2 regions of the Butyrivibrio sp. AE3003 genome follow, and region 1 is predicted to be linked to the other one. Evidence: a T-box and tRNA genes for the amino acid it is inferred to sense, from the RefSeq annotation. Region 1 holds a T-box; the other holds one or more tRNA genes.
The links. A T-box is a leader RNA that pairs with one kind of tRNA and senses whether it is charged. The one in region 1 lies ahead of tyrS (tyrosine--tRNA ligase), so its partner is inferred to be a tRNA-Tyr.

Region 1 (12,293 bases):
GAGTTTGCCGAGAATTATACTGAGGAAGAACTTGAGAGAGAAAAAATTTTAGTTCCGTATCCGAACGGAAAATTCAGGCTTTATCTGTGGAATGCCATTAGATATACGCTTATAAAGAGCGGTGTTAAAACTGAAAATATACTTATTACCGATATATGCACCAGATGCAATCCGGATCTTTTGTTCTCGCACAGAGTTCATAAGGATAACAGGGGTAATCTGTGCGCATTTTTGTCACTTAAGGATGAAACAGAATAATTTGTTGTGAGGTTGATATGGAAAACATTTTAGTATGTGATGATGATAAAGAAATAGTTGATGCCATTGAGATTTATCTTGAACAGGAGGGATTTAGGGTATACAAGGCATATGACGGCATAGAAGCTATCGAAGTTATGAAGAAAGTTGAGATTCAGCTTGCGATAGTTGATATTATGATGCCCAGAATGGACGGAATCCATTTTGTAAAAGAGCTCAGGAAATTCAGCACCGTCCCCGTTATCTTTCTTTCCGCAAAGAGCGAAGATTCCGATAAGATACTCGGGCTTAACATCGGTGCTGACGACTATGTGTCAAAGCCTTTCAATCCATTGGAACTCGTCGCAAGAGTTAAGTCCAATCTCAGAAGATATGTATCTCTCGGACGCATGGTGGAAAAGGAAAATGTGTATTCGGCGGGCGGACTTGTGATTGACGATAATTCCAAGGAATGTTTTGTTTACGGTGAGAGCATCAGACTTACACCTATTGAATACAATATCCTTGCTTTTCTTGTAAAAAATAAGGGGAAGGTTTATTCAATAAATCAGATTTATGAGCAGATATGGCATGATTCCGCGGTTCGCGTAGATAATACGATCGCGGTTCATATCAGACATATTCGTGAAAAGATTGAGATAAATCCCAAAGATCCCAAATTCCTTAAGGTTGTATGGGGAGTAGGATACAAGGTTGAGGATGAGATTGTATGAGGAAAAAAGGCTTTAGATATAGCGTGACAATGCGCATAATACAGCATATTCTGGCTGCTTTTGTTGTATTTATCATTATATACTCGGTTGTCGGAACCAGCGTTGTTATTAACAGTGCGGGAAAAGATGTTTCCTACAACCTATATGAGTCCGATAAAAGCAGAAGCTATGAGGAGTCATATCTTTTTAACAACATCCTTGGAAACAATATGTCGAATGTATTCAGGCTTGTTGCGGAAAGAACCCAGCTTGAGACTAAGGGACAGTATAACGGCAAGAAGGTTATCGATGTCACCGCATATGCCAGTAAGGGAAGTGTTCTACCGGGAGATTATATTACCGCAAATTACTACCTTGCAGATCTCTTAAACTGGGGAAAGAGCGGTTTTGAATATAAAACTCTCAAATTTACCGATGAAGACAGCAGTAAGTTCTTGAGTCCCGTAACAACATATACACATCTTAAGAACAACGTGGTATCAGGTGGTATGAACTCTTATCTCAGTTCGCAGCTTGATGATAACAGTTTGATTTTTACCATATCGGGGAATTCTGCGCCTGAAGGCGGAACATACAATATACTTACGCAGAGATACAAGACTGTCGACGGAAAAAATATTGAGAATATCGTTTCGACATGGGAAGATTACAATCTTTTGGCTTCGTATGTCGAAGAGTCGGCGAACAATCTTGCGCTGAATTTTGCGGAATACGGAAAGCTTATCAATTACTACAGCTACCAGAATTCAAATTTAAGATATTACATTACCAGAATGATCAACGGTAAGACGGAAGTCTATACCAATGTCGAAGAACTCAAGAACGAGACAATAGGCGTTAATATTCTTGAAAAGTTTAAGAGATACGGAAGATATATTTACTACTGTCCTTACGAATTCCAATATGAGACCGACACTCTTATAAATGAGAACACGGTAAGATCCGTTATCAACACATACGGCTATGCATATCCCGACCAGATCAAGGTATATCTTGGAGTGGATACAAAGGAATATCCGGCATCCGATGATTTTACAAAAGGAAAGGCAAGCTTTTCAAAATACATGCCTTATCGAAGCCAGATCTACATTGTCTGCGGACTTGCGATTCTTTCTTATCTGATCATCTTTACGGTATATATCGTAAAGATCCCTGTAAGAGAAGAACTTGTCTATGGTAAAAAGAGAATTCCGACGGAAATACTCTTGCTTGTTTGCGCGCTTTTGATGGCGATTCCGTTTATTGTGGTCGGCGCTGTTATGACTGCTTGGAATGTAAGTTTCGACAAGATATTCAGACATGTGCTGTTCCCGTATTACGGAATGGTGTCATCTGTCGTTATTGATATAGGACTTCTTTCTCTTGTATACGGACTTGTGCAAAAGGGAAAAGATAAGGTTCTTTGGGAAGACAGCTTTTTGAAAAAAATCGTGGCAATCTTTAGGGAGATGATTCTAAATACCACGAACAACGGCAGTGTGATCATAAGGACATGGGGTCCGTACGCACTGTTTGTTGTGCTCAATTTCCTGCTTTTCAGGATAGGAATTCTTGGAATAGTTATTGCCGGATTTTTTGACATGCTTGTAGGACTTTATTTATACAGACAGAATTATGACAGGCAAGGGATAATTCATGTCATAGAGAATATTAAAAAAGGTGATGTCAGTGCTAAAGTTGATGTGACGGACCTTCATTCCGACAATGTAAATCTTGCTGAAGCGGTCAATTCAATCGGCGAAGGAATTAAGATCGCGGTTAATACAAGCATGAAGGATGAGAAGCTAAAGGCCGATCTTATCACGAATGTATCTCATGATATCAAGACACCACTTACTTCGATCATCAATTATGTCGATCTTATCAAACGTGAGAATATCGATAATAAGAAGGTAAAAGAGTATGTCGAGGTTCTTGAGACCAAGTCGCAGAAGCTTAAACAGCTCACAGAAGACCTGGTAGAAGCATCTAAGATAAGTTCGGGAAATATAAGCATTCAGCTTGGAACCATTGATTTTGTTGAATTTATAAATCAGACTATAGGCGAATTCTATGAGAAGTTTGAGACTCACACACTTACTCCGATATTTAAACACGAAGATATGAGCATGTGCATAAGCGCAGATGCAAGGCATCTTTGGAGAGTTATAGAGAACCTCTTGAATAACGTTTGCAAATATGCTCTTCCGGGAACCAGAGTATATATGGATATGGTCTATATCACAGAAGATAGTAAGAATAAGAAAGTTGAGTTTTCAATCAAGAATATTTCTGAATCCGAGCTTGATATCGGTGCGGATGAACTGACGGAAAGATTTATAAGAGGAGATGAGTCCAGAACAACGGAAGGAAGCGGACTTGGACTTTCTATCGCAAAGAACCTCACAATCGCACAGGGCGGAGAGTTTGATATAAGACTTGACGGTGATCTTTTTAAAGTAGTGATAGTGTTTGATTGTGTAGAACAATAAGAACAAGGAATTTCAAATAAAAAAGAACCTCCGGTTTTTCAATTTTACTTGAAAAGTCGGAGGTTTTGCTTATCTTCAGTCGAACAATTCGCCGGGAGTCTTGCATCCTGAATTGTACTTACCGACGATCTCGCGGATTTTTTCTGTAGGCATGTTAACGCTCTGCATTGTGGCATCGTGATTTAAGAAGTCGATGATCGTTGCAAGGAACTTGCCCATGTCGGCAATAAATATATAAGGTCTTGTTGTTATTTCGGAATCCATATATGTAAGGTTTGTAGTAATTACCGCATCGAAGTATTTCTTTTCATATCCCTCATCAAACTTATCCATTCCGTTTGTGAAAAGACCAAATGTAGTGCAGATAAATACTCGCTTAGCACCCATGCTCTTAAGCTGCTTGGCTGTGTCGATCATACTTGATCCCGATGAGATCATATCATCGATGATGATAACGTCTCTTCCTGAAATATCAGAACCAAGGAATTCGTGTGCAACGATAGGATTGCTTCCGTTTACAACGTGGGCATAGTCACGTCTTTTATAGAACATACCTGTATCTGCGCCGATAACGTTTGCAAAGTATACGGCTCTGTCGAGAGCTCCTTCATCAGGACTGATTACAGTGAGATGATCTTTGTCTACGATAAGGTCATCAATGTGTGAGAGAAGTGCCTTCATAAACTGGTATGAAGCTAGGAAGTTGTCAAATCCTCCGAGAGGTTTTGAGTTTGAGATTCTCGGGTCATGAGCATCAAAAGTGATGAAGTTTGAAATGCCCATGTCATACAGCTCTTTAAACATCTGAGCCGCGTCGAGAGATTCCATGCCGTTTCTCTTGTGCTGTCTTCCTTCATATAAGAAGGGCATGATGACATTGATTCTCTTGGCCTTTCCCGTAAGGGCGCCGATAACTCTCTTAAGATCCTGATAGTGATCGTCGGGAGATTTGTGATTTATGTAGTTATACATTTTATAAGTAATGCTGTAATTGCAGACATCGGTAAGAATATAGACGTCGTTTCCGCGGACGCTTTCATTGATAGCAGCTTTTGCTTCGCCGCTTCCGAAACGGTCAAGACAGTATTTTATCTTGTAGCTGTCCTTGACATAGCCGTGAAATGCGGGATCGTTTTCAGGCATTTTGTAAAGATTGTGGCGAAACTCCGCGATATAATGATCTACGCTGTCACCCAGCTCTTTTGCTGAGTCCATAACAATTAAATTAAGCGGAGCTACCGGAATAGAAGTTTCCAGTTTAGAAAAATCTGGCATATTTGTTCCTTTCTTCGGAATATGAAGTTTATATTTTATGAAGCATTTAACTTCCTATATTGTTTTATCATTATGATTACTGACAAGTCAAGGAATTTCATATATAATACATTATCGGAGGATTTCGTTACCGCACATGTGTAGGCGTAAGCGGTAACGCCGATCCTGCAGAATATGAGGTTATTTTTTGATGGTTTCAAAGAAGGGGCACCTTATCGGCAGAGTCGATGAGGGCAGTATTGCCGAAGAACTGAATATTGAGCCGGGCGACACACTGCTTAAGATTAACGATCAGGATATTCAGGATATATTTGATTATCAGTATCTTGTGCAGGATGAACATCTCGAAGTTCTTATCAGGAAAAGTGATGGTGAGGAGTGGCTCCTTGACATCGACAAGGAGTTTGATGAGGATCTCGGAATAGAGTTTGACAACGGACTCATGGATAACTACAGGTCTTGCAGCAATAAGTGTATCTTTTGCTTTATAGACCAGATGCCGAAGGGCATGCGCGATACTTTGTACTTTAAAGATGATGATTCCAGACTTTCTTTTTTGCAGGGTAATTATGTCACACTGACCAATATGTCCGATGCGGATATCGACAGAATCCTGAAGTATCATCTTTCACCTATCAATGTTTCATTTCAGACGACCAATCCTGAACTCAGATGCAAAATGCTTGGAAACAGATTTGCCGGCGAGGCTCTTAAAAAGGTGGACAGACTATGTGCACCGGGAACGGGAATTGAGCTTAACGGCCAGATCGTTTTGTGCAAGGGAGTAAATGACGGAGCCGAACTTGAGAGATCGATCTCCGATCTTACCAAGTACATCCCAAATCTGCAGAGCGTATCGGTTGTTCCCGTTGGGCTTTCCAAATACAGGGACGGGCTGTATCCGCTTGAACCTTTTGAGTACGAGGATGCGTGTGCTGTCATAGATCTGATAGAAAAATGGCAGAAAAAAGTGTATGATGAGCACGGCATACATTTCATACATGCAAGCGATGAATGGTATTTCCTTGCAGGAAGGGACTTCCCCGAAGCTGAGCGCTATGACGGATACATTCAATATGAGAACGGTGTCGGAATGATGAGACTTCTTCTCGATGAATTCGGTGAATCACTTGATGCTCTTATCAGTAATTATCCGGATGAACTTGCTTCGGTAAAAAGAGAAATATCACTTGCGACAGGAAGGCTTGTATATCCTTGTATAAAGCAGATGGCTGAAAGAGCGATGGAAGTGTGCAAGGGCCTTACGATTCATGTTTATGAAATAGTCAATGAATTTTTTGGCGAAAGGATTACTGTTTCCGGACTTCTTACGGGACAGGATATTATAAAGCAGTTAAAAGACAAAGAGCTTGGAACAACACTGTATCTTCCGGAAAATCTTTTAAGAAGCGGCGAGGATTATCTTCTTGATGATGTTAAGGTCGGAGATATAGAAAAAGAGCTTGATATAAAGATTGGAATATCAAAATGCGACGGGCATGAACTTGCCGCATTACTATTCGGTGTTCCGGTTGATAATACATATTAAAAAGGAAAACACATGAGCAGAAAAAATATAGTAGCGGTGGTCGGAAGACCAAATGTCGGAAAATCAACACTCTTTAATGCTCTTGCGGGAAGCAGGATTGCTATTGTGCAGGACACTCCCGGTGTTACAAGAGACAGAATTTATCAGGATGTTGAGTGGCTTAATCACAGTTTCACTCTTATTGATACCGGTGGTATCGAACCTGATTCAAAAGATATTATTCTCTCTCAGATGAGAGAACAGGCGCAGATTGCCATAGATACGGCCGATGTTATCTTATTTATGGTTGATGTAAAGCAGGGACTTACCGATTCTGATTCCAAAGTGGCTGATATGCTGAGAAGATCGGGAAAGCCTGTTGTTTTGTGTGTAAATAAGGTTGACAGTTACAGCAGGGATTCACTTGATGTATACGAGTTTTACAATCTCGGAATAGGTGAGCCTTTCCCGATTTCTGCTGTCAATAAACTTGGTATAGGCGATCTTCTCGAGGAAGTCGTAAGTCACTTCAGCAAAGATTCAACAAATGATGAGGAAGATGACACAACTAAGATTGCAATTATCGGTAAGCCCAACGTAGGTAAGTCATCTATTATCAATAAGCTTATCGGCGAGAACAGGCTCATTGTTTCCGACATTGCGGGAACTACGAGAGATGCCATCGATACCGATGTTAAATACAACGGTAAGAAGTACACGTTTATCGATACGGCCGGACTTAGAAGAAAGAGTAAGGTCAAGGACGAACTTGAGCATTACATGATACTCCGTACCGTCGGAGCTGTTGAGAGAGCTGATGTTGCCATCCTTGTTATCAATGCCGAGGACGGGGTTACGGATCAGGATGCCAAGATCGCGGGAATTGCGCATGAGAGCGGAAAAGCCGTAATAATAGCTGTTAATAAGTGGGATCTTATTGAAAAAGATAATCATTCCGTTAAGGAATTTACCAAGAACATCAGGAATACCCTGGCGTTTATGAACTATGCAGAGATTATCTTTATTTCTGCCCAGACAGGTCAGAGACTTGTGAAGCTTTATGACATGATAGATATTGTAAGCGAAAATCATGCGCTCAGAGTTTCTACAGGTGTTCTCAACGAGATTATGACTCAGGCAGTTGTTATGCAGCAGCCGCCTAGTGATAAGGGTAAGATATTAAAGCTTTACTATATCACTCAGGCTTCGGTTAAGCCGCCGACTTTTGTTATCTTCGTAAATGACAAAAAGCTCATGCACTTTAGTTATACGAGATATATAGAAAATCAGATCCGAGAAGCATTCGGATTTAAGGGAACACCCCTTAGATTTATAATAAGAGAGAGAAAAGAGGATAAGTAAAAATGGAAAGAGTAGTTTGTTTGATCGTAGGATATGTATTTGGCCTTTTTCAGACAGCTGTATTGTACGGAAAAATGAAGGGCGTTGACATCAGAAGCGTCGGAAGTAAGAACGCGGGAACAACAAACACACTCAGAGTTATGGGAGCCAAGGCGGGACTTATAGTTTTGTTTGGCGATATGTTTAAATGCATATTGGCTATAATTGTTACTTATTTTCTTTTTGGAAGAAGCAATCCGGACTACAGATACTTCTATATGATATATACAGCCGCAGGAGCTGTGCTTGGACATGACTTCCCGTTCTTCTTAAAGTTTAAGGGCGGAAAGGGAATTGCCTGCACTGCGGGATATATCATCGCAATGGGTTGGAAGTTTGTTCTTGTTGGACTTATTGCTTTCTTTGGCCCTTTTAACATTACACATTTCGTGTCACTCAGCAGTCTCTGCCTTTATGCATGTTTTCTTGTGCAGTATGTTATATTCGGACAGATGGGATTTCTCGGAAATCTTTCGCAGAGTGCACTTAATGAGATGTATGTGATAGTTGCACTTCTTACGGCGCTTGCTTTTTATCAACACAGAAGCAATATAAAGAAGCTTATTTCAGGTACAGAAAGAAAGACCTATATTTCAAAAAAGAATAAGGTCGACTGATCAGGAGGAATATTTTTTTGGGTATACAAATTGGTGTAATTGGTGCGGGAAGCTGGGGTATTGCGCTTTCCTATGTATTGGCGGGTAACGGACATGATGTTACTGTCTGGTCCAGAAGTGACGAGTCTGTTGAAAAGCTCAGGCTATATCACGGTAATGAAGCTAAACTTCCGGGAGTAAAACTTCCCGAATCCGTTAAATACACATCAAGTATGGAAGAAGCCGTAAAGGACAAAGATATCATTGTTGTAGTCGTTCCTTCGGCTCATATGCGTGAAACTATAAGGCTTATGAAGCCTTTCATTAACGAGAGTGAAGAGCACAGACAGATCATTGTTAATTGCAGTAAGGGAATCGAAGAAGATTCGCTTATGGTCATGTCCGATGTCATTCTCGATGAGATACCGGGATGTAATGTATGTGTTCTTTCAGGCCCCTCTCATGCGGAAGAAGTCGGAAAGAGCATGCCTACTACACTTGTAGTCGGTGCTTTTGAAAAAGAGATTGCAAAATATATACAGAATATATTTATGAATTCTTTTCTCAGAGTATATATCAGTCCCGATATGCTTGGAATCGAGATCGGTGCGGCACTTAAGAATGTCGTTGCGCTTGCTGCGGGAATTGCTGACGGCTATGGCTGCGGTGACAATGCAAAGGCTGCGCTTATCACAAGAGGAATCGCTGAGATCTCAAGGCTTGGAATGGCAATGGGCGGAAAATTTGAAACTTTTGCAGGACTTTCAGGAATCGGTGATCTTATCGTAACCTGTGCATCGATGCATTCACGTAACAGACGCGCCGGTATTCTTATCGGTCAGGGAAAAACATATAAAGAAGCCATGGATGAAGTAAACATGGTTGTTGAAGGCGTTTACAGCGCCAGAGCAGCACTAAAGCTTGCTGAAAAATATGAGGTTGAAATGCCTATAATCACGGCGGTTAATGAGATATTATTTGACGGAAAATCTCTTGAGGAGGCTGTAAAAGACCTTATGATGAGAGATAAGAAGACAGAAAACAATATGCTGGAATGGTGAATGGCTTTTTGTTTAAAAAGTATTTGACATAATATCATTATGCTACTAAAATTTCATATTATACAAAAAAGGCAATGATCGGAATAAGTAGTGATTACAGGCTGACAACAGAGAATAGCCGGTTGGTGAGAGGCGTATGTTAAGAGTAATCGTGAATACCTCCGTGAGCTGCGAGGCGGAAATTATAGTAGGCTTCGACGGGACTGACCGTTATATCGGAAGAGTATCGTTTCGCTTTATGTGAGACCGTACTTGCTGAGGTATGTAGTGTGAGCTGCATACGAATGAAGGTGGTAACACGATTATTTCGTCCTTCGCAATCATTGTTGGTTGCGGAGGACTTTAATTTTGTATTCCAATATATAGAGCACTTCGCAATCGGAAAATACAGGAGGGAAAAATGAAGATTTATGAAGAATTACAGGCGAGAGGCCTCATCGCTCAGACTACTGACGAAGAAAAGATCAGAGATCTTGTAAACGAAGGAAAGGCAACTTTTTACATCGGATTTGACTGTACGGCTGATTCACTTACAGCCGGTCACTTCATGGCACTTACACTTATGAAGAGGCTTCAGATGGCCGGAAACAAGCCTATAGCTCTTATCGGAGGCGGTACAACAATGATCGGCGATCCTTCGGGAAGAACCGATATGCGTAAGATGCTTACAAGAGAAGATATCGATCACAATGCAGCCTGCTTCAAGAAACAGATGGAGAACTTCATTGAGTTTGGAGAAGGAAAGGCTATGATGGTCAACAACGCAGATTGGCTTCTTAACCTTAACTATGTTGAACTTCTTCGTGAAGTTGGTGCTTGCTTCTCAGTTAACAATATGCTCAGAGCCGAGTGCTACAAGCAGAGAATGGAAAAAGGGCTTTCATTCCTTGAATTTAACTACATGATCATGCAGTCATACGACTTCTATTACATGTTCCAGAAGTACAACTGTAACCTTGAGTTCGGCGGAGACGATCAGTGGAGCAACATGCTTGGCGGAACAGAGCTTATCAGAAGAAAGCTCGGTGAAGATGCGCACGCTATGACAATTACTCTTCTTACAGACTCTCAGGGTAAGAAGATGGGTAAGACAGCAGGAAATGCCGTATGGCTCGATCCCAAGAAGACATCTCCTTACGATTTCTATCAGTACTGGAGAAATGTAGCAGATGCTGATGTAGATAAGTGCATAAAGATGCTTACATTTATTCCTATTGAAGAAATCCTTGAGATGGAAAAATGGGATCCTTCAAGAGTCAATGAGAAGAAGGAAATTCTTGCATTTGAGCTTACATCTCTTGTACACGGCAAGGAAGAAGCTCAGAAAGCTCAGGATGCAGCAAGAGCTCTTTTTGCAGGCGGCGGAAATATGGATAATGTTCCGGCTGTTGCACTTAAAGAAGAGGACTTCAGAGACGGTGTTGTTGATATCCTTCAGGTTCTTGTATCGGCAGGACTTTGCAATACAAGAAGCGAAGCAAGACGTGCAGTTGAGCAGGGCGGTGTAACTGTAGCGGATGCAAAGGTTACAGACGTAAAGACTACTTACAATAAGGACTTCTTTGCTGACGGAGTTATGGTAAAGAAAGGAAAGAAGTCATTTAAGAAAGTTACTGCATAATATAATTGAAGAGCTTGTGAAAAATAGGAAAAATATTTTTCATAGGCTCTTTATTCTTGTATCAAGTAAATTACTTAAAAATTATACGAAAGAGGTACATATGGAGCCTTTAGTCATAACAATATTAGCCATTGTGCTTATGCTGACGGGATGTGGAAAGATTGATGAAGAGAAGGCAAATGTATCTGATGGTGCGTCTGTTGCAGATATATCTGTTGCGAATATGTCTATTGCTGATGATGCCGGTACGGAAGCTTCAGATAATGAAAATGATGCATCCTCTTTTATCTCCCATGAGCGTTATCAGCAGGCAAAAGATGATAAAAGCGGAAATTATACAGCTTTTTTGAACAATGAAAAAAAGGCAAAAGTTGATTGTGATGATTATGTATTCGAGAGTGAAGAAAAAAAGGAATACGATTTTGAGGAGTTGAAAGAGCTTGCATCAGATAGCACCAGTCTTCGTGAGAATCCATGTGATTCTGACTATAGATATATAGACTGTGGGTGTGACGGCGAAAAAGAATTGTTGATATGGGTAAGCAAAAGTGAGTATGGTTTTGGTTTTGTTTTAAAAGATGAAGGTGGCGAACTTTATATTCGATATGTTTCTGAATCCGGTGAGAAATTCTATGAAGGAATATGTGAAGACGGTTATGTCAGTGGCTTTGGAAAAGCCGGAGCATCTCTTGCCATATATGATTATGGCTATCTTGATAAAGATGCGAGATATCATTTTTTTTATACTTGTCAATATTATCTGGCGCTTGATTTGGGAATGGCAGGCATAGAGGATGAGGATGTGCTCAATAATAATCAACTTCTTGTTTATAGTTTTGGTATGTATGGTGATGCTAAGAGTGAAGACTCTATGTGTACAGATGAGGGCTTCGTTGATACATGGATAAAAAAATCGTTTATTGATGACGGTTATAAGTTCTATTCAAAAAAAGAACTCAAAGAACGTATGCTAAAAAGAGCTGATGAGATTGGTCTCAGTAAGCTAGATATAGATGAATGGAAAGAAGATATCAGCAGGGAGTTTGATGATGAAGAAAAATAAGTTGAAATAATATGTATAATTATTAATTAAAATGTATAAAAGCGTTAATTATGGGCTGTTGCGCAAACATTGCGCAACAGCCCATGTTTTTGCGTAAATATATTTATAATTTATACAATTTATTGTTGATTTAGGGTGAATGGTATGATAATATGTTATTACTTTGTTGTTAAATAATTAAAATTATTGTAATAATAGAAATGAAGAAAGAGAGATTATTGTTATTAAAAGGGAGGAGTTTGTAAATGGCAAAGACAAGAGAGTGGTTATTTAATACATCTACCGGTATGCCGGTCAGGATTACAT
Region 2 (12,293 bases), 1.5 Mb from region 1:
AGAAGCTGCAACAAAATCAAATCCCTGGTCACATCCAAACTCGATATCACCTCTGTCCTGCTCACTAAGATATGGCATTGTAAGCTTTGCTCCGGGAACATTTACGCCCTTCTTATCGGATATAGGTCCGCCGTTTACTACGGTACAGATGATATCTTCTTTTGTTACTTCATCAACCTTAAGCTCAATAAGTCCGTCATCAAGAAGGATTGTCATTCCCTCTTTGCAATCGGATGTAAGCTCTTTATATGTAATTGAAACTTCGTCCTTAGTTCCGGCAACTTCCCTTGAAGTCAGAGTGAACTTCTGGCCTGCAACAAGCTCCTCTTTGCCATTGGCAAAATCTTTGAGTCTTATCTCAGGTCCCTTTGTATCAAGCATAACTGCTATAGGAAGATTGAGTTCTTCACGAAGTTTCTTTATTCTGTCATATTTTCTCTTGTGCTCTTCATGTGATCCGTGAGAAAAATTAAAACGTGCAACGTTCATACCCGCAAGCATTATCTCACGTAACTTATCCTCATTCTCACTTGCCGGTCCGATTGTACAGATTATCTTGGTTCTGCGCATGTAATTCCTTTCTTGCTATAAAAAATAGTTCGCCATTTGTATATTACTTTATTGTTCTTACGTAAAAGCCCGTCCCACTGGGCTCAGAAATCACGCCTTGAACATTTAAGTCTTCTTCAATATATCCGCAAATATCCTGAATAAGTTCCTCTGAAAACTCTTCTCCCGGCACAATAAGCGGAATTCCGGGCGGATAAAGATTTATAAAATCTCCGGCCACTTTTCCTTTTGCCTCTTTAAGCAGAGTTTCCTCAGTAGGTCTATCCCATGCTTCGCTCAATTTCATTATAACATTGGGATATTCTGTAAATCCTTTTTTGCAAATTGGATCATTTACAGATGTTCCGGTATTTATCTTAGTTTTCTGGATTTTTTCATCTAGTTCCGAGACTGCTTCTATAAGCCTGTCGATACCTTCAGTCGTATCCCATCCTGACAAAATGGCAAGCGCAATTTTATCTCCCGCCATCTCAAGTTGAAGATTATATTCCTCCCGAAGTATACCATATATCTGCTTTCCTGTCATTGTCCCGCTACTATCACAGATCACAACTTTGGCAGGATCGTCTATCATCTCACGTCCCGGTATTACAATGTTCTTAAGCGATCTTGTCTTGTAGGATATTCTGTTTCTGTAGTCTAAAAGAGCTTCTATATAGCAATCTCCGTTTTCTTCCATCTCCTGCATACAAAGATCTATTGAAGCCATCAAAACATATGACGGGCTGCTTGTCTGATATATTCTCAGATACTTCTTAACTTTATCAGAAAGCTCCTCATTCTCAGAAATATGTACAAGCGAAGTCTGCGTCATTGACGGAAGAGTTTTGTGGACACTGTGGATAACTATGTCCGCTCCAAGATTAATTGTGTTTTTAGGAACGGAATCATACTCTCCGTCTTTATCATATTTTTTTTCCGAATCCAAAATGCGCACCGTGGGCAGAATCCACTATTAGTGGGATTCCTCGCTTATGACACGCATGTGCTATCCCTTTTATGTCCGAGCATCTGCCTTCATATGTGGGCGATGTAATAAACACCGCTTCAACCTTTTCATCAAGAAAGTTTTCCACATCCTCTTGTGTATAAGTTCCCGGAATTTTAAGTTCGTCATCGGATTTATCGGGAAGATATTTGATATCAAGCTCTCTTAGAAATGCCGCATGATAAAAAGATTTATGACTTCCCCTTGCGGCAAGAATTGTTCCACCCTTCTTTACAGCCGCTGAAACCGCCGCAAGCACGCCTGCCGTACTTCCATTCACACAAAAGTACGTCCTATACGCGCCATATAGCCTGTTTGCGCGTTCTTCAGCCTTAAGGATAATTCCCTCTTCATCATGAAGATTATCAAAGTCATCAATTTCTGTAATATCACAACGAAAAGCACCCTTTAACGGGGTGCTCTCAATGTTTCTTTTATGTCCGGGCATGTGAAACGGATACTGCCCGCTCTCTGAAAGCTCAATGAGCTTATTGTAAAGATTCTGCATAGTCGATTGCGATTATTCCCTTCTTCAACTTGAGCGTCTCAAGTGTAGAAGCATATTTGTCCGCAACACAAACTATCCATGCCTCTCTGCATCTGGGCGGATTAATTGTAAGCGGCCACATATGCTTTTTTATTATATCTTTCTCTCTCTTTGAGAGATTATAGTCCTTTACTGCATTCTTAAGTGCTATACCAGGATGATAGAATCCATGTAACTTGGGGTGAATATTTCCCGGAGCACTTCCATCATGCCAATCATACAAGAAATAATCATGTAAAAGAGCTCCTCTGACAAGAGATCTAAGGTCTGCTCCCGTATTAAATCTTGCATCAAACTTAAGTGCGCAAAGCGCTACATGAATACAATGCTGATAAACAGTCACATCACCGTGCTGTATAAATTTTGTCAATTGCAAATACCTCTGATCACCTAAAAGCTCACTACCATATTTTTTAAGTAAAGAAAGAATCATAGGGTCATTCTCTAATTGATCTAATATATTTGGATCAAAGTTCTCTTCGTTATATTCCTTTATATCGAGAACAGTCTTAATTGCTATCTTATCGTTTTCGTTAAGCTTAAACATGTAACTCCTTGATGAAAAATACTTCTATAACTGTAATACTTTATATATAACTCGTAAAATAATATTATTTATCTTAGCACAAAAAGAAGAAAAAAAAATAAAATCTAATGAAATACGTAAAAAAACTCAGTAAACAATATTGTCAACTGAGTCAAGATAAAGCATATTCGATTAATAAAAAAAGATGCCTAGAGTCGGAATCGAACCAACGACACGAGGATTTTCAGTCCTCTGCTCTACCAACTGAGCTATCTAGGCATGTAGTAGCGGGGACAGGATTTGAACCTATGACCTTCGGGTTATGAGCCCGACGAGCTTCCAGACTGCTCCACCCCGCGTCATTATAAAAATCCGTACCTCGTACGAATCGTATTGAATTGGGATTCACACTAAACTCGATAATACCTCATTAAGTGTTCACCCATGGCTCGCACTAAACTCGTACACTCGTTAAGTGCTCTGCACAAATGGATGGCGGTGGATTCGAACCACCGAAGCAATTTGCAGCAGATTTACAGTCTGTCCCCTTTGGCCACTCGGGAAGCCATCCATATAGAGCCGATGAGCGGACTCGAACCGTTAACCTGCTGATTACAAATCAGCTGCTCTGCCAATTGAGCCACATCGGCTTACACACACGAATTGTGTAAGAAGAAAAATGGGACCTACAGGGCTCGAACCTGTGACCCTCTGCTTGTAAGGCAGATGCTCTCCCAGCTGAGCTAAGATCCCGTTCTCTTTATTCAAACAATATTTAGTTTGAGCGACCCGAAGGGGGTTCGAACCCCTGACCTCCGCCGTGACAGGGCGGCGCTCTAACCAGCTGAGCCACCGGGCCATATTATTTAAGGTTTTGTACCTTCAAAACCGAACACTGAATTATCTCTTCCAGATTTATCTATACACCTATCTTTTGGATAAGCCCTCGACCTATTAGTACACATCAGCTGAACATGTTACCATGCTTACACCTTGTGCCTATCTAACCTCGTACTCTACAAGGGGTCTTACTGCTAAAGCAGGGATATCTCATCTTGAGGGGGGCTTCACGCTTAGATGCCTTCAGCGTTTATCCCGTCCGGACGTGGCTACCCAGCCTTATGCATCTGGCGATGCAGCTGATACACCAGCGGTCCGTCCATCCCGGTCCTCTCGTACTAAGGACAGCTCCTCTCAGATATCCTACGCCCGCGCCGGATAGGGACCGAACTGTCTCACGACGTTCTGAACCCAGCTCGCGTACCGCTTTAATGGGCGAACAGCCCAACCCTTGGGACCTGCTACAGCCCCAGGATGCGATGAGCCGACATCGAGGTGCCAAACCACTCCGTCGATGTGAACTCTTGGGAGTGATAAGCCTGTTATCCCCAGGGTAGCTTTTATCCGTTGAGCGATGGCAATCCCACTTTCATACCACCGGATCACTAAGTCCTACTTTCGTATCTGTTCCACCCGTCGGTGTCACAGTCAGGCTCCCTTCTGCCTTTGCACTCTACGAATGGTTTCCGTCCATTCTGAAGGAACCTTTGAGCGCCTCCGATACTCTTTCGGAGGCGACCGCCCCAGTCAAACTCCCCGGCAGACATTGTCCCCGGACCAGGTAATGGTCCTTGGTTAGAAGCCCAGCATCATAAGGGTGGTATCCCAACAGCGACTCATATGCAGCTGACGCCACATACTCATAGTCTCCCACCTATCCTGTACATATAATACCGGACCCCAGTATCAACCTGGAGTAAAGCTCCATGGGGTCTTTCCGTCCTGGCGCGGGTAACCAGCATCTTCACTGGTACTTCAATTTCACCGGGTGCATTGCCGAGACAGTGCTCAAATCATTACGCCTTTCGTGCGGGTCGGAACTTACCCGACAAGGAATTTCGCTACCTTAGGACCGTTATAGTTACGGCCGCCGTTTACTGGGGCTTAAATTCAAAGCTTCGATTGCTCTAACCTCTCCTCTTAACCTTCCAGCACCGGGCAGGCGTCAGCCCATATACCTCACCTTTCGGTTTCGCATAGACCTGTGTTTTTGCTAAACAGTTGCTTGAGCCTCTTCTCTGCGGCCTGATTGCTCAGGCTCCCCTTATCCCGAAGTTACGGGGACATTTTGCCGAGTTCCTTAACAATGCTTCTCCCGTCGGCCTTAGGATTCTCTCCTCATCCACCTGTGTCGGTTTACGGTACGGGTTGTATATACGCTATAGTGGCTTTTCTTGGCAGTCATATCTGATGCTTCACTACTAAAATTCGTTCCCCCTTGCGGGACCGGTTCTTCCTTCCCCGGCTCATCCCTTTTGCCTGCGTCCCCACAGTTCTGATATATACAAGTGCAGGAATATCAACCTGCTGTCCATCGCCTACGCCTCTTCGGCCTCAGCTTAGGTCCCGACTTCCCCAGGGCAGATCAGCTTTACCCTGGAATCCTTGGATATTCGGCCTGAAGGATTCTCACCTTCATCTCGCTACTCATTCCGGCATTCTCTCTTCACAGCGCTCCGCTGCTCCTTTCGGTACAGTTTCTACGCCCCTGTGAATGCTCCCCTACCGATCATATGTACCCGTAGATACATACCATCCCTAGGCTTCGGTGTCGTGTTTCAGCCCCGGTAATTTTCGGCGCAGGACCTCTCGGCTAGTGAGCTATTACGCACTCTTTGAATGTGTGGCTGCTTCTGAGCCAACATCCTAGCTGTCTATGAAATCCCACATCCTTTTCCACTTAACACGTACTTTGGGACCTTAGCCGTAGATCTGGGCTCTTTCCCTTTTGACTACCCAACTTATCTCGTGTAGTCTGACTCCTGTTCATCACCTTATTGGCATTCGGAGTTTGATAATCTTTGGTAAGCGGTGAAGCCCCCGCGGATATTCAGTGCTCTACCTCCAAAAGGTTTGATACAGGGCTAGCCCTAAAGCTATTTCGGGGAGAACCAGCTATCTCCGAGTTCGATTGGAATTTCTCCCCTATCCACAGCTCATCACCACCCTTTTCAACGGATGTGTGTTCGGACCTCCACAGCCTTTTACGGCCGCTTCATCCTGTCCATGGATAGATCACCCGGTTTCGGGTCTATGTATAAAGACTAGTCGCCCTATTCAGACTCGGTCTCCCTTCGGCTATTCACCTTAAGTGCTTAACCTCGCCTCCATACATAACTCGCCGGACCGTTCTACAAAAAGTACGCGATCACACTTCATTTAGATAGTGCTTTCGCAGCTTGCAGGCACAGGGTTTCAGGTTCTCTTTCACTCCCCTCCCGGGGTCCTTTTCACCTTTCCCTCACGGTACTATTCGCTATCGGTCACTAAGGAGTATTTAGCCTTACGGGGTGGTCCCCGCACATTCAGACAAGGTTTCACGTGTCTCGTCCTACTCTGGATACTGTCTCGCTTCAGTCGCTTTCGTATACGAGGCTTTCACTCTCTCTGGCAGGGACTTTCCATTCCCTTTCTACTAGCAACTTCCATCGATTATACAGTCCGAACCCCAGGAAGCAAGCTTCCTGGTTTGGGCTCTTCCGCGTTCGCTCGCCGCTACTTACGGAATCACTTTTGTTTTCTCTTCCTCCGGCTACTTAGATGTTTCAGTTCACCGGGTTCCCTCTTTAAACCTATGGATTCAGTTTAAAGTGACAGAGGTCTTCTCTGCCGGGTTGCCCCATTCAGATATCTGCGGGTCATAGATTATTTGCATCTCACCGCAGCTTTTCGCAGCTTATCACGTCTTTCTTCGGCTCTTAGTGCCAAGGCATCCGCCCTGCGCCCTACATAGCTTAACCATTTTTACTTACCGTCTCCGGTAAGCGGTTAGCTGTATAGAATCAGTCGTATCTTTCGATAACTATTCTCTGATATAAGTGATATAGCGTTATCACTTTATATCTACTAAAATCTTGATTGTTTCTGGATTTTTCGATGTCTTTTAATCGTAGTTTCTGATTAAAATCTTTCATTCAGTATTCGGTTTTCAAGGTACAAATCGGTTTTCAAAGAAGAAAACCCAGTGGGCTTAAGTGGACTCGAACCACCGACCTCACGCTTATCAGGCGTGCGCTCTAACCGGCTGAGCTATAAGCCCTTCTTAAATCCGGCAGCCACCTAGCCTCCCATGCAGTTGCCCACATAGTACTTTCGGCCGCTATGGTCTTAACCGTCGTGTTCGGGATGGGAACGGGTGTTACCCCATAGCGCATCACCACCGGAAATGTTTGTTGCCTTCTTGACAACTAGACAGTAATACAACTCCTTACTTCGATTCCGCTTCTTTTCCTTAGAAAGGAGGTGATCCAGCCGCAGGTTCTCCTACGGCTACCTTGTTACGACTTCACCCCAGTTATCAGACCTGCCTTCGACGGCTCTCTCCTTACGGTTAAGTCACCGGCTTCGGGCATTTCCGACTCCCATGGTGTGACGGGCGGTGTGTACAAGACCCGGGAACGTATTCACCGCAGCATGCTGATCTGCGATTACTAGCGATTCCAGCTTCGTGCAGGCGGGTTGCAGCCTACAGTCCGAACTGGGTCGTTATTTTTGAGATTTGCTCACCCTCGCGGGGTCGCGTCCCTTTGTTACGACATTGTAGCACGTGTGTGGCCCAGATCATAAGGGGCATGATGATTTGACGTCATCCCCACCTTCCTCCAGGTTATCCCTGGCAGTCTCCATAGAGTTCCCATCTTACTGCTGGCTACTATGGACAAGGGTTGCGCTCGTTGCGGGACTTAACCCAACATCTCACGACACGAGCTGACGACAACCATGCACCACCTGTCTCGGATGCTCCGAAGAGCTACAGGCATTACCCTGTATTCATCCGGATCTCAAGATCTGGTAAGGTTCTTCGCGTTGCTTCGAATTAAACCACATGCTCCACCGCTTGTGCGGGTCCCCGTCAATTCCTTTGAGTTTCATTCTTGCGAACGTACTCCCCAGGTGGAATACTTATTGCGTTAGCGACGGCACTGAATGTCTATGACACCCAACACCTAGTATTCATCGTTTACCGCGTGGACTACCAGGGTATCTAATCCTGTTTGCTCCCCACGCCTTCGAGCCTCAACGTCAGTTGCTGTCCAGTAAGCCGCCTTCGCCACCGATGTTCCTCCTAATATCTACGCATTTCACCGCTACACTAGGAATTCCGCTTACCTCTCCAGTACTCTAGCCTAACAGTTTCCAAAGCAAGCCCACGGTTGAGCCGTGGGGTTTCACTTCAGACTTGCTAAGCCGTCTGCGCTCCCTTTACACCCAGTAAATCCGGATAACGCTTGCCCCCTACGTATTACCGCGGCTGCTGGCACGTAGTTAGCCGGGGCTTCTTAGTCAGGTACCGTCATCTCTCTTACGAGTCTTTCTTCCCTGCTGATAGAGCTTTACATACCGAAATACTTCTTCACTCACGCGGCGTCGCTGCATCAGAGTTTCCTCCATTGTGCAATATCCCCCACTGCTGCCTCCCGTAGGAGTTTGGGCCGTGTCTCAGTCCCAATGTGGCCGTCCGCCCTCTCAGGCCGGCTACAGATCGTCGCTTTGGTAGGCCGTTACCCTGCCAACTGGCTAATCTGACGCGGGCCCATCTCATACCACCGGAGTTTTTCACACTGTATCATGCGATACCGTGCGCTTATGCGGTATTAACAGTCGTTTCCAGCTGTTATCCCCCAGTATGAGGCAGGTTGCCCACGCGTTACTCACCCGTCCGCCACTAAGATTTAACAAGAATCTGCCGAAGCTTCATCAGCGTTAAATCTCCGTTCGACTTGCATGTGTTAGGCACGCCGCCAGCGTTCATCCTGAGCCAGGATCGAACTCTCACGTTTAAAAGTTTAATCCGGCTAAGAACTTAAGCTTGGCTTTTCGTTCTGTCCGTTAATTTACATTTTTCTGAATTATTCTCTTGGAATCTTTCAGGGTTGCATTACTGTTTATTTGTCAAGGTTCTTAGTTCTTGCAGCTCAGCGCCGCAACTCATTCATAATAACATAGTTGAAATGCTTTGTCAAGAACTTTTTTAAACTTTTTTCAAAGTTTTTATGAAACCCGCTTAGTTCTGCGGTTTTCAGCCCCTCTCTCAAGCGGGCAAAAGTTATTATAGCAAAGCGTATATACAAATGCAACAACTTTTTTGAGAAATTTTAAAAAAATTTCCGAGCACTAGATATTGTGGTTATACGCTGTTACCAGCACAAAATAGCAGATTGATTATCCTATATAATATCTGCTTTTATACAAAAGTGTCTCTTTTGTATAAAAACTTCGCTCAACTTTTTATTTATTCACAAGAAATATTCCAAGCTAGATGTTTCAAGGCTTTATTCTGTCAAGGCTTTTTTATTTTTTATTTTATTAAAAAAATTGTTGACAAGAATAATCTATCATTTTTATTTTATATGATCTTATATGAAAGAAATTTTTAGATAATCCTTTTTTGCAAAAAAGAGCAAAGAATCACATACATATCAAAACTCATTTACTTGATATAAATTTCCGGACAAACAAAAAACGTTACCAACTGAAATCTTTCAGTCAGTAACGTTTCACTTCAACGGAGAAAGCGGGATTTGAACCCGCGCACCGCGCGAACGGTCTACACCCTTAGCAGGGGCGCCTCTTCAGCCACTTGAGTATTTCTCCATGCCTGAATCCCTCTACCAAATATGGTTTGAATTCTCTTGGCTAACAGCCAAGACGCAAATGTAATTATACAAAGTCGCTTATCCTTTGTCAATTCTTTTATTCGTTTTCTTTATTATAAAGCTTATCCGCTGTTTCATAAAGGTTATTTCCCTTAGAATCAATAACTACGATTGCAGGAAATTTCTCTACTTTAAGCTTTCTGATAGCTTCTGTACCCAGATCGTCATAGGCAACAACTTCCGATTCCACTATCGCCTTTGATAAAAGTGCTCCGGCTCCGCCTATTGCCGCAAAATAAACAGATCCGTTTCTTACGATAGCGTCTGAAACCGCCTTAGATCTTTTACCTTTTCCGATCATTCCGCCAAGTCCCAGATCAAGGAGCTTGGGCGCGTATTTATCCATTCTGCTGGCTGTTGTAGGGCCTGCAGAGCCAATTGGCCTGCCCTCTCTTGCAGGAGAAGGTCCCATATAATAGATAAGATTTCCTTTTATATCTATAGGAAGTTCTTTTCCCTCAGCAAGCGCTTCATCCATTCTCTTATGTGCCGCATCACGGGCTGTATAGATTGTTCCTGTAATATAAACCATATCGCCGGCACTGAGCTCATTTACGACCTCCGCGCTGACAGGAGCCTGTATTTCTTTATTCATGTCAATTCCTTCTCAATTCCTATTATTCTATGATCTAGCAATATCACAAAGTCACGGTAACATGCCTGTTTACGTGGCAACAGATATTAACTGCCACAGGAAGTCCCGCAATATGTGTGGCATATGTGTTTATATTCACCGCAAGAGCCGTCATCTTACCACCAAGTCCGGCAGGGCCGATTCCGGTTTTATTGATTCTCTCAAGCAGTTCTTCTTCCATAGCTTTAATATGCTCTTTGTCAGAATGGCTTCCAACTGGTCTTGTAAGCGCTTCTTTTGCCATCTCTGCACATTTTTCGAATGTACCGCCTATTCCTACACCTACAACCATAGGAGGACATGCATTGGGGCCGGCATCCTTAACGGCACGAACAACCGCTTCCTTGACACCTTCTTCTCCGTCAGCAGGCTTTAACATAAAGACTCTGCTCATGTTCTCACTTCCAAATCCCTTGGGTGCACATGTGATTGTAACTTTATCCCCTGGGACAATGTCATAGTGTACGATTGCCGGTGTATTATCTTTTGTATTTACTCTGATAAGAGGATCTCCGACTACCGACTTTCTAAGGTAGCCTTCCGTATATCCCTGTCTTACGCCTTCATTTATCGCATCTCCAAGATTTCCGCCCGTAAAATGAACCTCCTGACCAATCTTAAAGAAAAGCACCGCCATTCCTGTATCCTGACAGATTGGAATCTGATCGCTAGCCGCAATTTCAAGATTTTCTTCCAGTTGTGAAAATATCTGTTTTCCAAGCTCTGAAACTTCCTCTTTCTGAGCAGACTCAAGAGCTTTTTTCATATCTTCAGAAAGTGCATAGTTCGCATCTATGCACATATTTTTAACCGCTTCGGTAATTTCCGAAACATTGATCTCACGCATTAAATATCCCCTTGTATTAACCGATTATAGTATTCTTTACCTCCACAAGCTCTTCAGCTGAAGGACTTGTGGGCTTCCACAAAATATGCTGTCCGTCGTTCTCATATCTCGGGATTACATGTAAATGGTAGTGCATAACAGTCTGGCCTGCTGCCGCTCCGTTATTCTGAACAAGATTGACTCCGTCGCAGTGAAGCTTCTCTTTTAACATAGAAGCTACAACCTTTCCCGTCTGAACAGCCTTAGCAAGAACATCATCGGGAATCTCAAAAAGATCTGCATAGTGCTTTTTGGGAAGTACCAGCGCATGTCCCTTTGTTGCCGGACCGTTATCAAGAATTACTCTAAAGTCCTCGTTCTCATAAATAGTATTTGACGGAATCTCTCCGTTAGCAATCTTGCAAAAGATGCAGTCACTCATTATGCCAAACCCTCCATTTTTTTGTTGTTCTTAAATATTATTATATTAACAACGCCGAGGACAACTCCCATAAGGAAGCCACCCAAATGTGCCTGAGTATTGGCACCCGGCTGCATAAAGCACGACTGAATAATGTACAATCCGAAAACGATCAGCCTGAATTTCATATTCGCAATATTTCTTTTACATTTACCACCGGAAATAAGCCACAGTGCCAGAAAACCTACATTCCCCATTATAGCACCGCTTGCGCCGACAGATATCCTGTCTATTCCAAAAAACTGTTCATATCCCAGAGAGAAAAAATTCCCGAATAATCCGGCCATCATATACATAAACAAATAAAACAAGTGTCCGGTATAATTCTCGATCACGCCTCCCAAAAGCACAAGCATAAACATATTGCTGGTCAGGTGATTTATATCCGCATGAAGGAACATTGAGGTAAATGTCCTAAACTTCCCCCAGTTCGAATCAATATCGGACAGCATCAAAGCTCCTTTATCATAGATAAGGTATCCGATATCGGTCGTACATAATATGTACATAATAATATTCACCACTACAAGCGCAATCGTAACATACGCAGTCTTATATATTTTTCTCTGCTCTTCCCAGAACTCTTCCTGATTCATCTGGCCCTGAGCTTCAGACATTCCTTCCGACATAACTTTCGGTTATTCCTCCATAAGTCCGAAAAGCTGATCCATACTTCTTAGAAGCTTGAAATCGCCTTTCATTTTGATACTTCCATCCATAAATGCCCTCTGGAATGTAATTCTTCCGTCAAGAATGTCCTCAAAGACTCTCTGCTCTGTAGTGATCACAACATCACATTCTCCGCTTTCTCCCGCAGAACAAGTACATCTGCTGTTCTGAACATTTATTACCACTGGCTTAAGCCTTGCATTATCGGTGAAAAGAACTTTAAACACGGCATTTATACCGGCTATCGGCCTAAATGTACTCTGAAGTTTCTTAGCATACTCCTCGGAATTTCCGGCCGTAGTTTCATCCTGACCCATCTTATCCCTGAATATGCTT

Region 2: it encodes a tRNA-Tyr, which carries the amino acid that the T-box ahead of tyrS (tyrosine--tRNA ligase) is inferred to sense. The anticodon was not compared.

What each region holds. Positions count from the first base shown of each region.
Region 1 is NZ_JMLX01000001.1:1,016,310-1,028,602, reverse strand. Features, by position in the region: gene pgeF (peptidoglycan editing factor PgeF) at 1-258, shown strand, start outside; gene CD00_RS0104970 (response regulator transcription factor) at 276-971, shown strand; gene CD00_RS19125 (sensor histidine kinase) at 968-3,442, shown strand; gene CD00_RS0104960 (ribose-phosphate pyrophosphokinase) at 3,518-4,717, opposite strand; gene CD00_RS17280 (radical SAM protein) at 4,908-6,266, shown strand; gene der (ribosome biogenesis GTPase Der) at 6,279-7,607, shown strand; gene plsY (glycerol-3-phosphate 1-O-acyltransferase PlsY) at 7,610-8,263, shown strand; gene CD00_RS0104940 (NAD(P)H-dependent glycerol-3-phosphate dehydrogenase) at 8,281-9,303, shown strand; T-box leader at 9,369-9,621, shown strand; gene tyrS (tyrosine--tRNA ligase) at 9,704-10,924, shown strand; gene CD00_RS0104930 (hypothetical protein) at 11,025-11,987, shown strand; gene CD00_RS0104925 (hypothetical protein) at 12,233-12,293, shown strand, end outside.
Region 2 is NZ_JMLX01000001.1:2,523,670-2,535,962, forward strand. Features, by position in the region: gene pyk (pyruvate kinase) at 1-570, opposite strand, end outside; gene CD00_RS20890 (hypothetical protein) at 614-1,498, opposite strand; gene CD00_RS19440 (aminotransferase class V-fold PLP-dependent enzyme) at 1,476-2,066, opposite strand; gene CD00_RS0112110 (HD domain-containing protein) at 2,047-2,652, opposite strand; tRNA gene CD00_RS0112115 (tRNA-Phe) at 2,838-2,910, opposite strand; tRNA gene CD00_RS0112120 (tRNA-Met) at 2,917-2,990, opposite strand; tRNA gene CD00_RS0112125 (tRNA-Tyr) at 3,121-3,202, opposite strand; tRNA gene CD00_RS0112130 (tRNA-Thr) at 3,209-3,281, opposite strand; tRNA gene CD00_RS0112135 (tRNA-Val) at 3,312-3,384, opposite strand; tRNA gene CD00_RS0112140 (tRNA-Asp) at 3,417-3,490, opposite strand; rRNA gene CD00_RS0112145 (23S ribosomal RNA) at 3,566-6,431, opposite strand; tRNA gene CD00_RS0112150 (tRNA-Ile) at 6,657-6,730, opposite strand; rRNA gene rrf (5S ribosomal RNA) at 6,738-6,855, opposite strand; rRNA gene CD00_RS0112160 (16S ribosomal RNA) at 6,927-8,471, opposite strand; tRNA gene CD00_RS0112165 (tRNA-Ser) at 9,198-9,285, opposite strand; gene CD00_RS0112170 (Fe-S-containing hydro-lyase) at 9,385-9,942, opposite strand; gene CD00_RS0112175 (fumarate hydratase) at 9,986-10,828, opposite strand; gene CD00_RS0112180 (HIT family protein) at 10,845-11,249, opposite strand; gene CD00_RS0112185 (rhomboid family intramembrane serine protease) at 11,249-11,917, opposite strand; gene CD00_RS0112190 (SCP2 sterol-binding domain-containing protein) at 11,927-12,293, opposite strand, start outside.